3 regions of the Halomonas aquatica genome follow, and region 2 is predicted to be linked to each of the others. Evidence: predicted binding sites of a transcription regulator. Region 2 holds the regulator's gene; each other region holds the start of a gene.
What was found. The regulator sigma-54, encoded in region 2, starts transcription at its own class of promoters, with help from an activator protein. The targets are predictions, from matches to a motif close to TGGCACNNNNNTTGCTNT.
Positions count from the first base shown of each region.

Region 1: amt (ammonium transporter) is a predicted target of sigma-54. The motif match lies at 2,329-2,346, and genes of this name have one in related genera.
Region 3: ABE960_RS06950 (urease accessory protein UreD) is a predicted target of sigma-54. The motif match lies at 1,756-1,773, and genes of this name have one in related genera.

Region 1 covers NZ_JBEGCJ010000002.1:313,973-318,378, reverse strand. Annotated here, with positions in the region: gene ABE960_RS04630 (hypothetical protein) at 1-26, shown strand, start outside; gene ABE960_RS04625 (DUF1415 domain-containing protein) at 23-574, shown strand; gene ABE960_RS04620 (aldo/keto reductase) at 603-1,502, opposite strand; gene ABE960_RS04615 (OsmC family protein) at 1,656-2,087, shown strand; gene amt (ammonium transporter) at 2,573-4,406, shown strand, end outside.
Region 2 covers NZ_JBEGCJ010000005.1:293,604-298,009, reverse strand. Annotated here, with positions in the region: gene rapZ (RNase adapter RapZ) at 1-558, opposite strand, end outside; gene ptsN (PTS IIA-like nitrogen regulatory protein PtsN) at 602-1,087, opposite strand; gene hpf (ribosome hibernation-promoting factor, HPF/YfiA family) at 1,095-1,403, opposite strand; gene ABE960_RS12595 (RNA polymerase factor sigma-54) at 1,574-2,998, opposite strand; gene lptB (LPS export ABC transporter ATP-binding protein) at 3,141-3,866, opposite strand; gene lptA (lipopolysaccharide transport periplasmic protein LptA) at 3,866-4,396, opposite strand; gene lptC (LPS export ABC transporter periplasmic protein LptC) at 4,393-4,406, opposite strand, start outside.
Region 3 covers NZ_JBEGCJ010000003.1:147,218-151,623, forward strand. Annotated here, with positions in the region: gene urtC (urea ABC transporter permease subunit UrtC) at 1-1, shown strand, start outside; gene urtD (urea ABC transporter ATP-binding protein UrtD) at 1-843, shown strand, start outside; gene urtE (urea ABC transporter ATP-binding subunit UrtE) at 843-1,541, shown strand; gene ABE960_RS06950 (urease accessory protein UreD) at 1,813-2,697, shown strand; gene ABE960_RS06955 (urease subunit gamma) at 2,773-3,075, shown strand; gene ABE960_RS06960 (urease subunit beta) at 3,234-3,566, shown strand; gene ureC (urease subunit alpha) at 3,563-4,406, shown strand, end outside.

The DNA.
Region 1 (4,406 bases), on a different contig from region 2:
ACGTTCCCTGCCCGAGGCGTCCATGACTGTATCCCCCGATCCCCTCGCCGCCGCCCGTGCCTGGGTGGAGACCTTCGTGGTCGCCCGCGACGTCTGTCCCTTTGCCGGCCGTGAGGTGTCCCGCGGCAGCGTCCGCTACGTGGCGGTGTCGGCCAGCGACCGCGAGGCGGCATTGCTTTCGCTGTTCGACGAGTGTCGCCATCTGGAGGCGACGCCCGAGGTGGAGACCACCCTGCTGGTGCTCACCGAGGGGCTCGAGGCGTTCGATGACTACCTGGATCTGCTTGAGATCGCCGAGGCACTGCTGGCGGATCAGGGCTACGAGGGTACCTTCCAGCTGGCGAGCTTCCATCCAGACTACGTCTTCGCGGACGCCGAGCCGGAGGATCCCGCCAATTTCACCAACCGTTCGCCCTGGCCGATGTGGCATCTGCTGCGAGAAGCGGGGCTGGAGCGGGCCTTGTCCCACCACCCGGACCCTGAGGGCATCCCCGCGCGCAACATCGACGCGATGCGCGAGCTGGGTCACGCCACCCTGGCCCATGAACTCGCCGAACTAAAGGGCTCCGCCTAGACGAAGGGCTCCTGGACAAGGGCTCCGCCTAGACGATATCCAGGTGCGGCTTGCGGCTAGGTGCCGGGAAGGCGGCGTCGAGCCGGGCGAGGCTCTCTTCATCCAGCTGGACCTCAAGGGCGGCGGCGTTCTGCTCAACGTGCTCGAGGCCGGTGGCCTTGGGGATGGCGATCACGTCACGAGTGGCGACTCCGTCCCGGCCCTTCACGGGTCGGATCGCCCAGGCCAGCATCAGCTGGGGGGGCGTGATGCTCAGGTCCGCGGCGATCTGCTGCACCTCGGGGTGGCCGAGCAGGTCGTGGCGCAGGCCGCCGGCCTGGGCCAGGGGGCAGTAGGCCATGGTGGGGATGCCATGCTCGCGCTGCCAGGGCAGCAGCGAATGCTCGATGCCCCGCGAGCCCAGGTGATAGAGCACCTGGTTGACCGCGCAGGCAGAGCCCCCGGGCAGGGCATGCAGCGTAGCCATCTCGTCCACATCGAAGTTGGAGACCCCGAAGCGGCGGATCTTGCCCGCTTCGCGCAGCCGCTCGAAGGCCTCCAGGGTCTCTTCCTGAGGGATGCTACCGGGCCAGTGCAGGAGGTAGAGATCAAGGTGGTCGGTGCGAAGGCGTTTGAGGCTCGCCTCGCAGGCGGCGATGGCGCTTTTTCGCCCGGCGTTCCAGGGGTAGATCTTGGAGACGAGGAAGGCGCGGTCGCGTCGACCCACCAGTGCCTCGCCCACCACCTCCTCGGCGCCGCCGTCGCCGTACATCTCCGCGGTATCGATCAGCGACAGGCCGAGGTCCAGGCCATGCTGCAGGGCGCGCACTTCATCACCACGCGGCGCCAGCCCCTCACCCATGTACCAGGTTCCCTGGCCGATGGAGGGCAGGTCCTGGGCGGCTTCCCGGTCATTTGCGGGAAGTCGCACGGTGGCTGGCGTCGGCATGGCATATCTCTCGTTCTGTTTTCTAGAAATAATTTTCATTCATTCTGTTCGCTGTCCTTCTTAGATGCAATCCACCTTGTGCCACAAGGGCAACCGCTCCATGGTGTATGGTGTGGATATTATAGTTCACCCAGACAACGATAAGGAGTTGACATGAGCATCAAGAAATCCGGTAGCGCCGTCTGGCAGGGCGGTCTCAAGGACGGAAAGGGAACGGTGTCCACCCAGAGCGGCGTGGTCCAGGATGCTCCCTACAGCTTTGCCAAGCGCTTCGAGGACGAAGTGGGTTCCAATCCCGAGGAACTGATCGGTGCCGCCCACGCCAGCTGCTACTCCATGGCCCTGTCGATGATCCTTGGTGAGGCGGGCCTGACGGCCGACCGCATCGCCACCGAGGCGAAGGTTGCCCTGGAACAGGTCGACGGCGGGTTCGCCATCACCTCGATCCACCTCGATACCGTGGCGACGATCCCGGGTGCCGATGATGCGGCCTTCCAGGATGCCGCCAACAAGGCCAAGGAGGGTTGCCCCGTCTCCAAGCTGTTCAACGCCGAGATCAGCCTTTCGGCGAAGCTGGAAGGTTGATGCCCGCTGCACGGGATCAGGTGCAGAACGCCAGGCACAGAAAGCCAAGTGAAACAACCAGTGATAGCCAGCGGAGCTAGCGACGAATGAGCAGTCGCTGGACCCTGGTCGCAAGACGGCCATCCCGGTTCACCGGGATGGCCGTCGTCCTTTGGGCGTTGAAGATCATCACCTGCTCGGGGAGGGAGTCCTGTTACAGACAGGTTTCCATAATGGTATAGTCCCCTGGCATGCGCGCAGTTGGCACGGTTTTTGCTTGATATAAGCATGCGAGAAATCCGTCATTGGCGCCGCAGCGCGGCCAAGGCGGATAACAGATGCTCGAGTTTGCCCCTGCACACGCGTTTCTCATCCTGACAAGGCACCGGCGCACTATTTCGGTGTTTCAATGCTCGCCGCTCTTGTCGTTTTCTGGCGGAGTGGCTAGCCCTTTGGCCGAATTCTGGCTATGAAAGTGCATCACCGAGCATGGGGAGTGCATGCATATGGATGTATCGCTACTGGATATGCTGTGGGTGCTCTGGGGGGCGCTGCTGGTCTTTATCATGCAGGCAGGCTTCCTGTGTCTCGAGTCGGGTGTCACTCGCGGCAAGAACGCCATCAACGTGGCGATGAAGAACCTTGCCGATTTTACCGTGACCGTGGCCGCCTTCTGGCTGCTTGGCTTCGGCCTGATGTTTGGCGACAGCATCGCCGGGCTGGTCGGCGGTTCGCAGTTCCTGCCGCGGCTGGCGGTCGGGGAAGATGCCTGGCTTGCCTGTTTCTTCCTGTTCCAGGCGATGTTCTGCGCCACCGCCACCACCATCGTCTCCGGTGCGGTGGCAGAGCGCATGCCGTTTCTTACCTACTTGCTGATCACGTTATTGGTCGGCGTACTCGTTTACCCAGTGTTCGGCCATTGGGCCTGGGCCAGCGCGTTTGGCGAGAACCCCGGCTGGCTCGAAGCGCGTGGCTTTGTTGACTTCGCCGGTTCGACGGTGGTTCACAGCCTGGGCGGTTGGGTGGCGCTGTTCGCCGTGTTGCGGATCGGGCCGCGCCAGGGGCGCTTCGTCTATGGCCAGCCGTTCAAGCCGGTCCCTGCCAACAATCTACCGCTGGCGATGCTCGGTGTTTTGCTGCTGTTTCTCGGTTGGTTCGGCTTCAATGGCGGTAGCACCCTGACGCTAGACTCGCGGGTTCCCGGTGTTCTGGTGAATACCTTGATGGGCGGAGTGGGCGGTGTGCTGTCGGGCATGCTGGCAGGGTGGCGGTTGCGCGGCTATGCCGAGGTGGCCTACGTCATGAACGGTGCCATCGCCGGTTTGGTGTCGATCACCGCTGGCGCTGATGCGCTGACAGCCGGGCAGTCGCTGTTGATCGGTTCCGTCGGCGGTGTATTGATGGTCATCAGCAGCGAGTTACTGCTGCGCTGGCGTATCGACGACGCCGTGGGGGCAATTCCTGCCCATCTGGTGGCTGGAATCTGGGGCACTCTGGCGGTCGGCCTGCTGGGCGATCTCGAGTTGCTGGGTACCGGCCTGTCACGCTGGCAGCAGGTCGAGGCGCAGCTCCTGGGAATCGCCGCCTGCGCTCTGTGGGGCGGCGGCATGGCCTGGCTGCTGCTGACGCTGACCGGACGGCTGATGGCGTTGCGGGTATCGCTCGAGGCGGAAGAAATGGGGCTTAACGTCGCCGAGCACGGTGCTCGCAACGAGCTCTTCGAGCTGCTGGGAGCGATGCGCCGACATGAACGCAACGGCAACGTGCAAGGTCGCGTCGCCGCCGACCCGTTCACCGACGTGGGCGAGATTGCGGCCAGCTACAATCGCGTCTTGGAGGCGCTGGAAAAAGCGATGGCGCGAACCCAGGTACTGGTGCACAACCTGCGTGACGGGCTGGTGACATGGCGCGCCGACGGTACCCTGACCAGCCTGAATCTTGGTGCGGAGAAGCTATTCGGGGTCAGTTCCGATGACATCGTTGGCCAACCGCTCGAACAGCTGATTGATGGTAAGCCGCCGAAACCTGGCGAGTGGCGTGAGCTCAGCGTCAACGACCCCGTGCGGGGAGCTCGTTACCTGGAGTTGCAGTTCAGCGAGGGGGCGGCAGACTCGGAATCCGAGTTCGCGGCACTGGTGCGCGACGTCACCGAGCGTCGGAGCTTCCAGGAGGAGCTGCATCGTGAGCGCGACCTTGCCCAGGTCACGCTGGCCTCGATAGGTGATGGGGTGATTACCACCGACGAAGGGGGGCTGATCACCTTCATCAATCACGAAGCCCAGCGCCTGACCGGCTGGGACCACCAGGAGGCCCTCGGCCAGCCGATCGGCAAGGTGTACC
Region 2 (4,406 bases):
GAAGACGATGTCCGCATCCAGCGGCACCCCGCGCTTGAAGCCGAAGGACTCCACGGTCAGGGTCATCTGCTCGGCCCGATGGCCCGCTACCTGGTCGGTGATGCGCCCCCGTAGCTCGTGCACCGAGAGCCGCGAGGTGTCGATCACCAGATCGGCGAGATCGCGGATCTCCGAGAGCGCCTGTTCCTCGGTGTCGATGGCCTCGGCCAGGGTCATGCCACTGCCGCGTGTGAGCGGGTGGCGGCGCCGGGTGTGGGAGTAGCGCTCCAGCAGGATCCGCGCATCGGTGGTCAGGTAGACCACCTGGCACTCAAGGTCGCGGGTGCGCAGGTCATCGAGCAACTCGGGAAAGCGTTCCAGGGCTTCCGGGAGATTGCGGGCATCGATGCTGACGGCGATCGAGGAGCGCACGCTGCGATCACCCTGGAGCTCATCAACGAGTGGGCCGAGCAGCATCGCCGGCAGGTTGTCGATGGCGTAGTAGCCCAGGTCTTCAAGCGCCTGCAGCGCGATCGACTTGCCGGAACCCGACCGGCCACTGATGATCACGAGCTGCATGCGGGTCTCCTGGTCGTGGTAATGGCCGGGCGGCCAAGGAGGATCAGCCTCCCTGGCCGCCGGTCTGGGCCTGTTGTCGAATCGCCTCCATGAGGAGCTCATGGAGCTCGCGCTGGCTTGCGCTGTGACGCAGGCGGGCCCGGGTGTCGGTGTCGTTCATCACGCCGGCGACCTGGCCGAGCAAGGCGAGATGCGCCTCGTCGGCCTCCTCGGGTACCAGCAGCACGAAGACCAGGTCTACCGGTTCCCCGTCGATGGCATCGAAATCCACCGGTTCGGCCAGCTTGAGGAAGCCGGCGATGGGTGCCTTGCAGTGAGGGTTTCGTGCGTGGGGGATGGCGACCCCGTTGCCGATGCCGGTGCTGCCCAGTCGTTCGCGGCCGATCAGTCGGCTGAAGACCTCCTGGCTGTCGAGGCTCGGCGTGTTCTGGGCAATGAAGGTGCTGAAGAATTCCAGCACTCGCTTCTTGCTCCCCCCCGGCACATCGAAGAGGGTGCGCTCGGGGGGCAGGATGGCGTCCAGTGTCATGACGGAATCAGCGGGCGCCAGCGCCCTGGGCGCGGGCCTGGGCCTTTTCCTTGTGCTTCACCAACTGACGGTCGAGCTTGTCGGCGAGAGCATCGATGGCGGCATACATGTCATTATCCATGGCCTCTGCATGGAGGTCGGCACCGGCGGCATGAAGGGTGCAGGCCGCCTGCTGGCGTTCCTTCTCCACGGAGAGGGTGACCTGCACGTTGGTGATGTTGTCGTAGTGACGCTCGACGCGGGTAAGTTTCTCCTGCACATAGTCACGCAGTGCGTCGGTCAGGTCTACATGGTGGCCGGTGATGTTGACTTGCATGACACGCTCCTTGCTCTTACGGGGTGTGAATCGATTGTAACCCTTTTTGTCGTCCTGCATACCCCCGCGGTCGAGGGGATTGGATTTCTCGCCGAATAGCGTGATTTCAATTGCTTGCGGCAAATTCGGGAGAAAGCATCCGGGTACTGGAGTGCGCCATTGGACCCCGTTCAACGCAGCCGCTTGCGCTCGCTGGAGGAGGGGATTCCCATCGCCTCGCGATATTTCGCTACCGTGCGTCGCGCGACGCCGATGCCGGCCTCATCGAGCAGGGCGACCAGCTTGCTGTCGGAGAGTGGCTTGCGAGGGGCCTCGTCCTGGATCAGCTTGCGAATCCGGGCGCGGATGGCGGTGCTGGAGTGGGCATCACCCTCGCCGTTGCCGCCTCCTACCTGGCTGGAGAAGAAGTACTTGAGCTCGAACATGCCGCGCGGGGTATGGATGAACTTCTGGGTGGTGACTCGCGAGATGGTCGACTCGTGCATCTCCACGACCTGGGCGATATCGGCCAGGATCAGGGGTTTCATGGCCTCCTCGCCATGCTCCAGGAAGTCGATCTGGCGCACCATGATCTCGCGGCCCACCCGCAGCAGCGTATCGTTACGGCTGGAGAGGCTCTTCATCAGCCAGCGCGCCTCCTGCAGGTGGTCCTTGAGGAACTGGTTGTCCTCGCTCTTGTCGGCTCGTCGAATCAGCGCGGCATAGTCGGGCTGGATGCGCAGGCGCGGCATGGCCTCGGGATTGAGTTCTACCTGCCAGCCATCGCGGGCATGCCGCGCGATCAGATCGGGAATCACATAGTCGTTGTCGTTTTCGGTGAAGGCGCTGCCGGGGCGGGGATCCAGCGAGCGTACCAGGTCGATCACCGTGTCGAGGGCCTCATCGTCGAGGCTGAGCCGGCGCTTGAGAAGGCGTCGGTCGTCGCCGGCGAGGGCCTCGAGGAACTGGCGAACCAGGCGGCGGGCCTGGGGCAAGAGCGGTGTGTCATCGGGCAGGGTGGCCAGTTGCAACATCAGGCACTCGCGCAGGTCACGGGCGAAGACCCCAGTGGGCTCGAACTGCTGGAGGCGCAGGAGCACCTGCTCGAGTTCCCGGCTCCTGAGGCCCGCGAGGCCCTGGGCCCTGAGGCCGTCGCGGATCTCCTCCAGGGGCTGGGTGAGGTAGCCGTCGCCGTTCAGGCTGTCGATCAGGCTCTCGGCGATGAGCATCTGGCGCTCGTCCAGGTTGGTCATGGCCAGTTGCCAGGCCAGATGGCCCTGCAGGCTCTGCCCCGACGCCTGACGCTCGAAATCGGGACCCTCGCCACTGCCGCCGGCAGGAACGCTACCAAGGTCCTGATAGGTATCCGACCAGTCGCTGTCGGTGGTGAGTTCGTCGGGAATCTCGCTGGCCCAGTCGTCGTCGGGTGTTTCGTCCACCTCCTCTTCGCCGAAGTCATCTTCGACATCCAGCAGGGGGTTGGAATCCAGCGCCTGCTGAATCTCCTGGCGTAGGTCCAGGGTCGAGAGCTGCAGCAGGGCGATGGCCTGCTGCAGCTGGGGGGTCATGGTCAGCTGGGTGCCGACGCGAAGCTGCAGGGAAGCCTTCATGGCCATGAGAGGAGTTCCCCCGACGTGAGGAAAACTCCCACCCTAGCCCCTGGCCGAGGGGGTTGCAACTGGAAAAATGCAACAATCGTGCCATGCGCAATCTTCATGCCGCTTAGCCATAACGACATTTATATCATGAGATTGGAGTTCAGAGCCGGAAGTCCTGGCCCAGGTAGACCTCGCGGACGCGCTGGTTGGCCAGGATCGCCTCGGCATTGCCCTCGGCGATGATCCGGCCGTCACCGACGATGTAGGCGCTGTCGCAGATATCGAGGGTCTCGCGCACATTGTGGTCGGTGATCAGCACGCCGATTTCTCGGGCCTTGAGCTGGCGGATGATGCCCTTGATCTCGCCCACCGAGATGGGGTCGACGCCGGCGAAGGGTTCGTCGAGCAGGATGAAGGCAGGCTCGGTGGCCAGCGCCCGGGCGATTTCCACGCGTCGCCGTTCGCCACCGGAGAGGCTCATGCCCAGGTTGTCGCGGATGTGCGTCACGTGGAAGTCCCCGAGGAGCTCCTCGAGCCTGGCCTCGCGGCCCCTGCGGTCGAGGTCCGGGCGTGTCTCGAGGATCGCCATGATGTTGTCGGCGACCGACAGCTTGCGAAAGATCGAGGCTTCCTGGGGCAGGTAGCCGATGCCGGCCCTGGCCCGCTCGTGCATGGCTGCGGTCGAGAGGTCCAGGTCGTCGATATGCACCTCGCCGGCATCGGCGCGCACCAGACCGACGATCATGTAGAAGGAGGTAGTCTTGCCGGCCCCGTTGGGGCCGAGCAGGCCGACGATCTGGCCCTGCCCGATGGAGAGGCTGATGTCCTGCACCACTCGGCGACGCTTGTAGCCCTTGGCCAGGTGCTGGGCTCTCAGGGTCTTCATCACTGGCCGCCCTGCTTTGCGGGCTCGAGGGTCATCCGCACCCGCTGGCGCTCCTGTACACCTTCTGCATCGGAGCGGGCCTGGACGACGCGGCGGTCGAGGAAGTATTCGAGGTAGCCACCATCGAAGGTGTCGCCACCCTGATGCAGTTCGGCGCGGTCTATCAGTTCGATGCGGCGCTCGGCGACGTGGTAGATAACGGTGCGGCCCCAGCCGCGGACCATGGGCTCGTCCGGTGCGGGCAGTTGCTCGATGTAGGCGCGCTCGCCGGTGGCGGTGGCTTGACTGAGCTGGCCCTGGTCGTTGCGCCGTATTTCCACACGGTCGCCGGTCAGCTGCATGCTCCCCTGGCGGATGTCCACATTGCCGGTATAGACGGCGGTGCCTTCGCGATCGTCGAGATCGAGCTGATTGGCCTCCACCTCGATCGGGGCGCTGGCGTCACCCTCCAATGCCAGTGCCTGAGCACTGCCTAGCAACAGGCCGATGACGACGAGGGTCGAAAGGGGGGCGAGGGAAGTTCGCGTCATGACTCGGGGT
Region 3 (4,406 bases), on a different contig from region 2:
AACTTCCTGCATTCTCTGGCCGATCGTGACCGGGTCTTCGACTTCCTGGTGCCGGCGTCCTCTCCGGTAGATGTTCGCCACGGCCCGATCCTCTATCTGGATGGGGTCACCGTCAGCTTCGACGGCTTCAAGGCGATCAATGATCTCAACCTGACCGTCGACGATGGCGAGTTGCGCTGCATCATCGGCCCCAACGGCGCCGGCAAGACCACCATGATGGACATCATCACCGGCAAGACGCGACCCGACAGGGGCTCGGTCTGGTTCGGCAGCCGCCACAACCTGCTGGCCATGAACGAGCCGGAGATCGCCAGCCTCGGTATCGGGCGCAAGTTCCAGAAACCCACGGTGTTCGAGGCACTGACGGTGTTCGAGAACCTGGAACTTGCCATGACGGCCGACAAGAGCATCCTGCCCACGCTCACCGCGCGCATGACCGGCGAGATCCGCGACCGGATCGAGGAGGTGCTGACGACCATCGGGCTCACCGAGCTTCGGCATCGACCGTCGGGCGTCCTCTCTCACGGCCAGAAACAGTGGCTGGAGATCGGCATGCTGCTCATGCAGCGTCCTCGGTTGCTGCTGGTCGACGAGCCGGTGGCCGGTATGACCGAGCAGGAGATGGAGCGCACCGCCGAGCTGCTTACGGGCCTCGCCGGCAAGGGCAAGCAGTCCGTGGTGGTGGTCGAACACGACATGGGCTTCGTGCGCTCCATAGCTCGCACGGTGACGGTGCTGCACCAGGGTAGCGTGCTTGCCGAGGGCAGCATGGACCAGGTCTCCAATGATCCCAAGGTCGTCGAGGTCTACCTGGGCGCCGACCCCGAGGAGGACGCCGCCTGATGCTGACCATCGAGACGCTCAATCAGTTCTACGGCGAGAGCCACACCCTCTGGGACCTGGACCTCGAGGTGCCGACGGGGCAGTGCACCTGCGTGATGGGGCGCAACGGGGTGGGCAAGACCACCCTGATGAAGTCGATCATGGGCGAGGTGGCGGTGGCCTCCGGCAGCATTCGCTACGCCGATGGCATCGACCTGACCGGCAAACGGGTGGAGGAGCGTTCTCGGCTGGGTATCGGTTATGTGCCTCAGGGACGCCAGATATTCCCGCTGCTCACCGTGGAGGAGAACCTGCGTACCGGCCTGGCCGCTCGCGGGGATGGCCTGACCCGGATTCCTGCGCGAGTCTATGAACTCTTCCCGGTACTCGAGGAAATGAAGCATCGTCGCGGCGGTGATCTCTCGGGCGGACAGCAGCAGCAGCTCGCCATCGGTCGTGCCCTGGTCCTCGAGCCTAGGTTGCTGATACTCGATGAGCCGGGGGAGGGCATCCAGCCCAACATCGTGACCCAGATCGGCGAGGTGATTCGCCGGTTGATGCGCGAGGATGGCCTCAGCGTGCTGCTGGTGGAGCAGAAGCTGCCCTTCGCCCGCAAGTATGCCGATCGCTTCGTCATCATGGACCGAGGGCGTCCCGTGGCCCGCGGCAAGATCGGCGATCTCTCCGATGCCTTGATCCGCGAGCACCTGACGGTCTAGCCGATTTCATCAGATTATGCTGGCCAGCCACGACGCCTTGGCGTAGCCCTCCGCGCATGCACCAGTTCGGAATGGTTGCCCGCAGGCATTCCCGGCCTTGGTGCATGAGCCCCTTCTTATTGCACCTATATGGTGCGTAATAGGGGTAATGTTGTTTCTTTTTGGCTAATGTAAGCCATTGAAAGCAGTGAAGTAACTCTGGTCCTCACCGTTCTGGTACAGCCCTTGCCCTGACAGGGGAGTTACCACCTTCCTGACAGGGCGCTATGCCATGACGGCCTTCCCGACACTCACGCCAGCGCAGGCCTCGGGGCACCGCTTCGATGCCGGGCGCCACTGGGCGGCCTCCCTGGACCTGGCCTTCGAGCCCCGTGACGGCGTGACCCGCATGACGAGAGCTCGTCATCTCGGGCCGCTGCGGGTCCAGCGCCCTTTCCACCCCGAGGGCCGTCAAGGGGCCTGCCACGTCTACCTTCTGCATCCGCCGGGCGGGCTGGTCAGCGGTGACGCCCTGACCGTCACCGCGCGGGTCGGCGCCGGCGCCCATGCGCTGCTGACCACCCCGGCCGCCAACAAGCTCTACCGGGCCGATAGCCACGGCGTCGCCTGGCAGCAGCATACGCACCTCGATGTCGCCGCGGAGGGTGTCCTCGAGTGGCTGCCCCAGGAAACCCTCGCCTTCGACGGCTCAAGGGGCGAGCAACGAACCACCATTTCCCTGTCGGAGACGTCACGCTGCCTCGGCTGGGAGGTAATGGCCCTGGGCCGCCCGGCGAGCGCGCTGCCCTTCGCCAGCGGATGCATCGAGCAGCGCTTCCATCTGACCCGCAACGGCCGGCCGCTGTGGATCGAGCGTCAACCGCTGGACCCCGGCCATCCCCGTTTTTCAGGCCGATGGGGGCAGGGCGGTGCCACCGTCCAGGCCACGCTCTGGGCCGTGGGGCTCGAGGACGAGCCGGGTGCCGTGGACGCGCTGCGCGACAACCTGCCGATGACCCCGCGATGGGCGGTGACGGTGCGACATGGAGTCCTGCTGCTGCGCTACCTTGGCAATGAACGCAACGAGGCCTGGCACCTGTGTCGTCAGGCCTGGGAGATCCTGCGGCCGCGGTTGATTGGCCTGCCGGCCCATACTCCGCGCATCTGGCTGACCTAGAAATCGCCGTGGGAGCTCTGCTCCTGCAAGCGATGTGGATGCCGTGTCGCGAATATTCAAAGACGAGAGGTTGCCATGGAACTGACTCCCAGAGACAAGGACAAGCTGCTGCTCTTCTCGGCAGCGCAACTGGCCGAGCGGCGGCGTGATCGTGGCCTCAAGCTCAACTACCCCGAGGCGGTCGCGTTGATCAGCTTCGAGATCATGGAGGGCGCCCGCGACGGGAGAAGCGTCGCGGACCTCATGAGCTACGGGCGCGAGATACTGAGCCGTGATGACGTCATGGAAGGGGTGGCCGAGATGGTCGACGAGGTGCAGGTCGAGGCCACCTTCCCGGACGGGACCAAACTGGTCACCGTTCATACGCCTATCGTCTGAAAACTGGCTGCGCTCGGTCATGCTGTGTTGGCGTCGCAACAAAAAATGCTCATTTACAAAACGTAAACTCGGGCGCGAGTCCGATCCATTTTTTGATGCTCGCCGCCTTGCCTGACCACCGCTCGCGCAGTTTTCAACATTACAGGAGGGGAGTGCTGATGATTCCAGGCCAGTACCAGCTGCAGGACGGTGAGATCGAGCTCTGCGCGGGCCGCGAGCCCATCACCATCGAAGTGGCCAATACCGGCGACCGGCCGATCCAGGTCGGTTCCCACTATCACTTCGCCGAGGCCAACCCGGCCCTGACCTTCGACCGAGAGCGTTCGCGGGGCTACCGCCTGGCGGTGGCCGCCGGCACGGCGATCCGTTTCGAACCGGGCCAGGTGCGAGAGGTGACGCTGATCCCCTATGCCGGAGAGCGTCATATTTACGGCTTCCATGGGGACGTCATGGGCAGCCTCGATGCCGCGAATCAGGGAGGTCAGCCATGAAGATCAGCCGACAGGCCTATGCCGACATGTATGGTCCCACGGTGGGTGACCGGGTGCGCCTTGGCGACACCGACCTGTGGATCGAGGTGGAGCGAGATGCCACTCACTACGGTGAGGAGGTGAAGTTCGGCGGCGGCAAGGTGATCCGCGACGGCATGGGGCAGAGCCAGCGTCACGACGAGACGGTGATGGACACCGTGATCACCAACGCGCTGATACTCGACTGGTGGGGCATCGTCAAGGCCGACGTGGGGCTCCAGGCCGGTCGCATTGCCGCCATCGGCAAGGCCGGCAACCCGGACACCCAACCGGATGTGGAGATCGTCATCGGCCCCGGCACCGAGATCATCGCCGGAGAGGGCAAGATCCTCACCGCCGGCGGCCTCGATGCCCACATCCACTTCATCTGCCCGCAGCTGGTGGAGGAGGCCCTGATGAGCGGTGTCACCACCATGCTGGGCGGGGGCACGGGGCCTGCCACTGGCTCCAACGCCACCACCTGCACCCCCGGGGAGTGGCATATCGGCAAGATGCTCCAGGCCGTGGACGACATGCCCATGAACATCGGCTTTCTCGGCAAGGGCAACGCCAGCCTGCCCGAGGCACTGGAGGCCCAGCTTCAGGCCGGTGCCATGGGCCTCAAGCTTCATGAGGACTGGGGGACCACGCCGGCGGCCATCGACAACTGCCTGAGCGTCGCCGATCGCTACGATGTCCAGGTGGCGATCCACACCGACACCCTGAACGAGTCGGGCTTCGTCGAGGACACCCTGGCTGCCTTCAAGGAACGCGGCATCCACACCTATCATACCGAGGGGGCCGGGGGCGGCCATGCGCCGG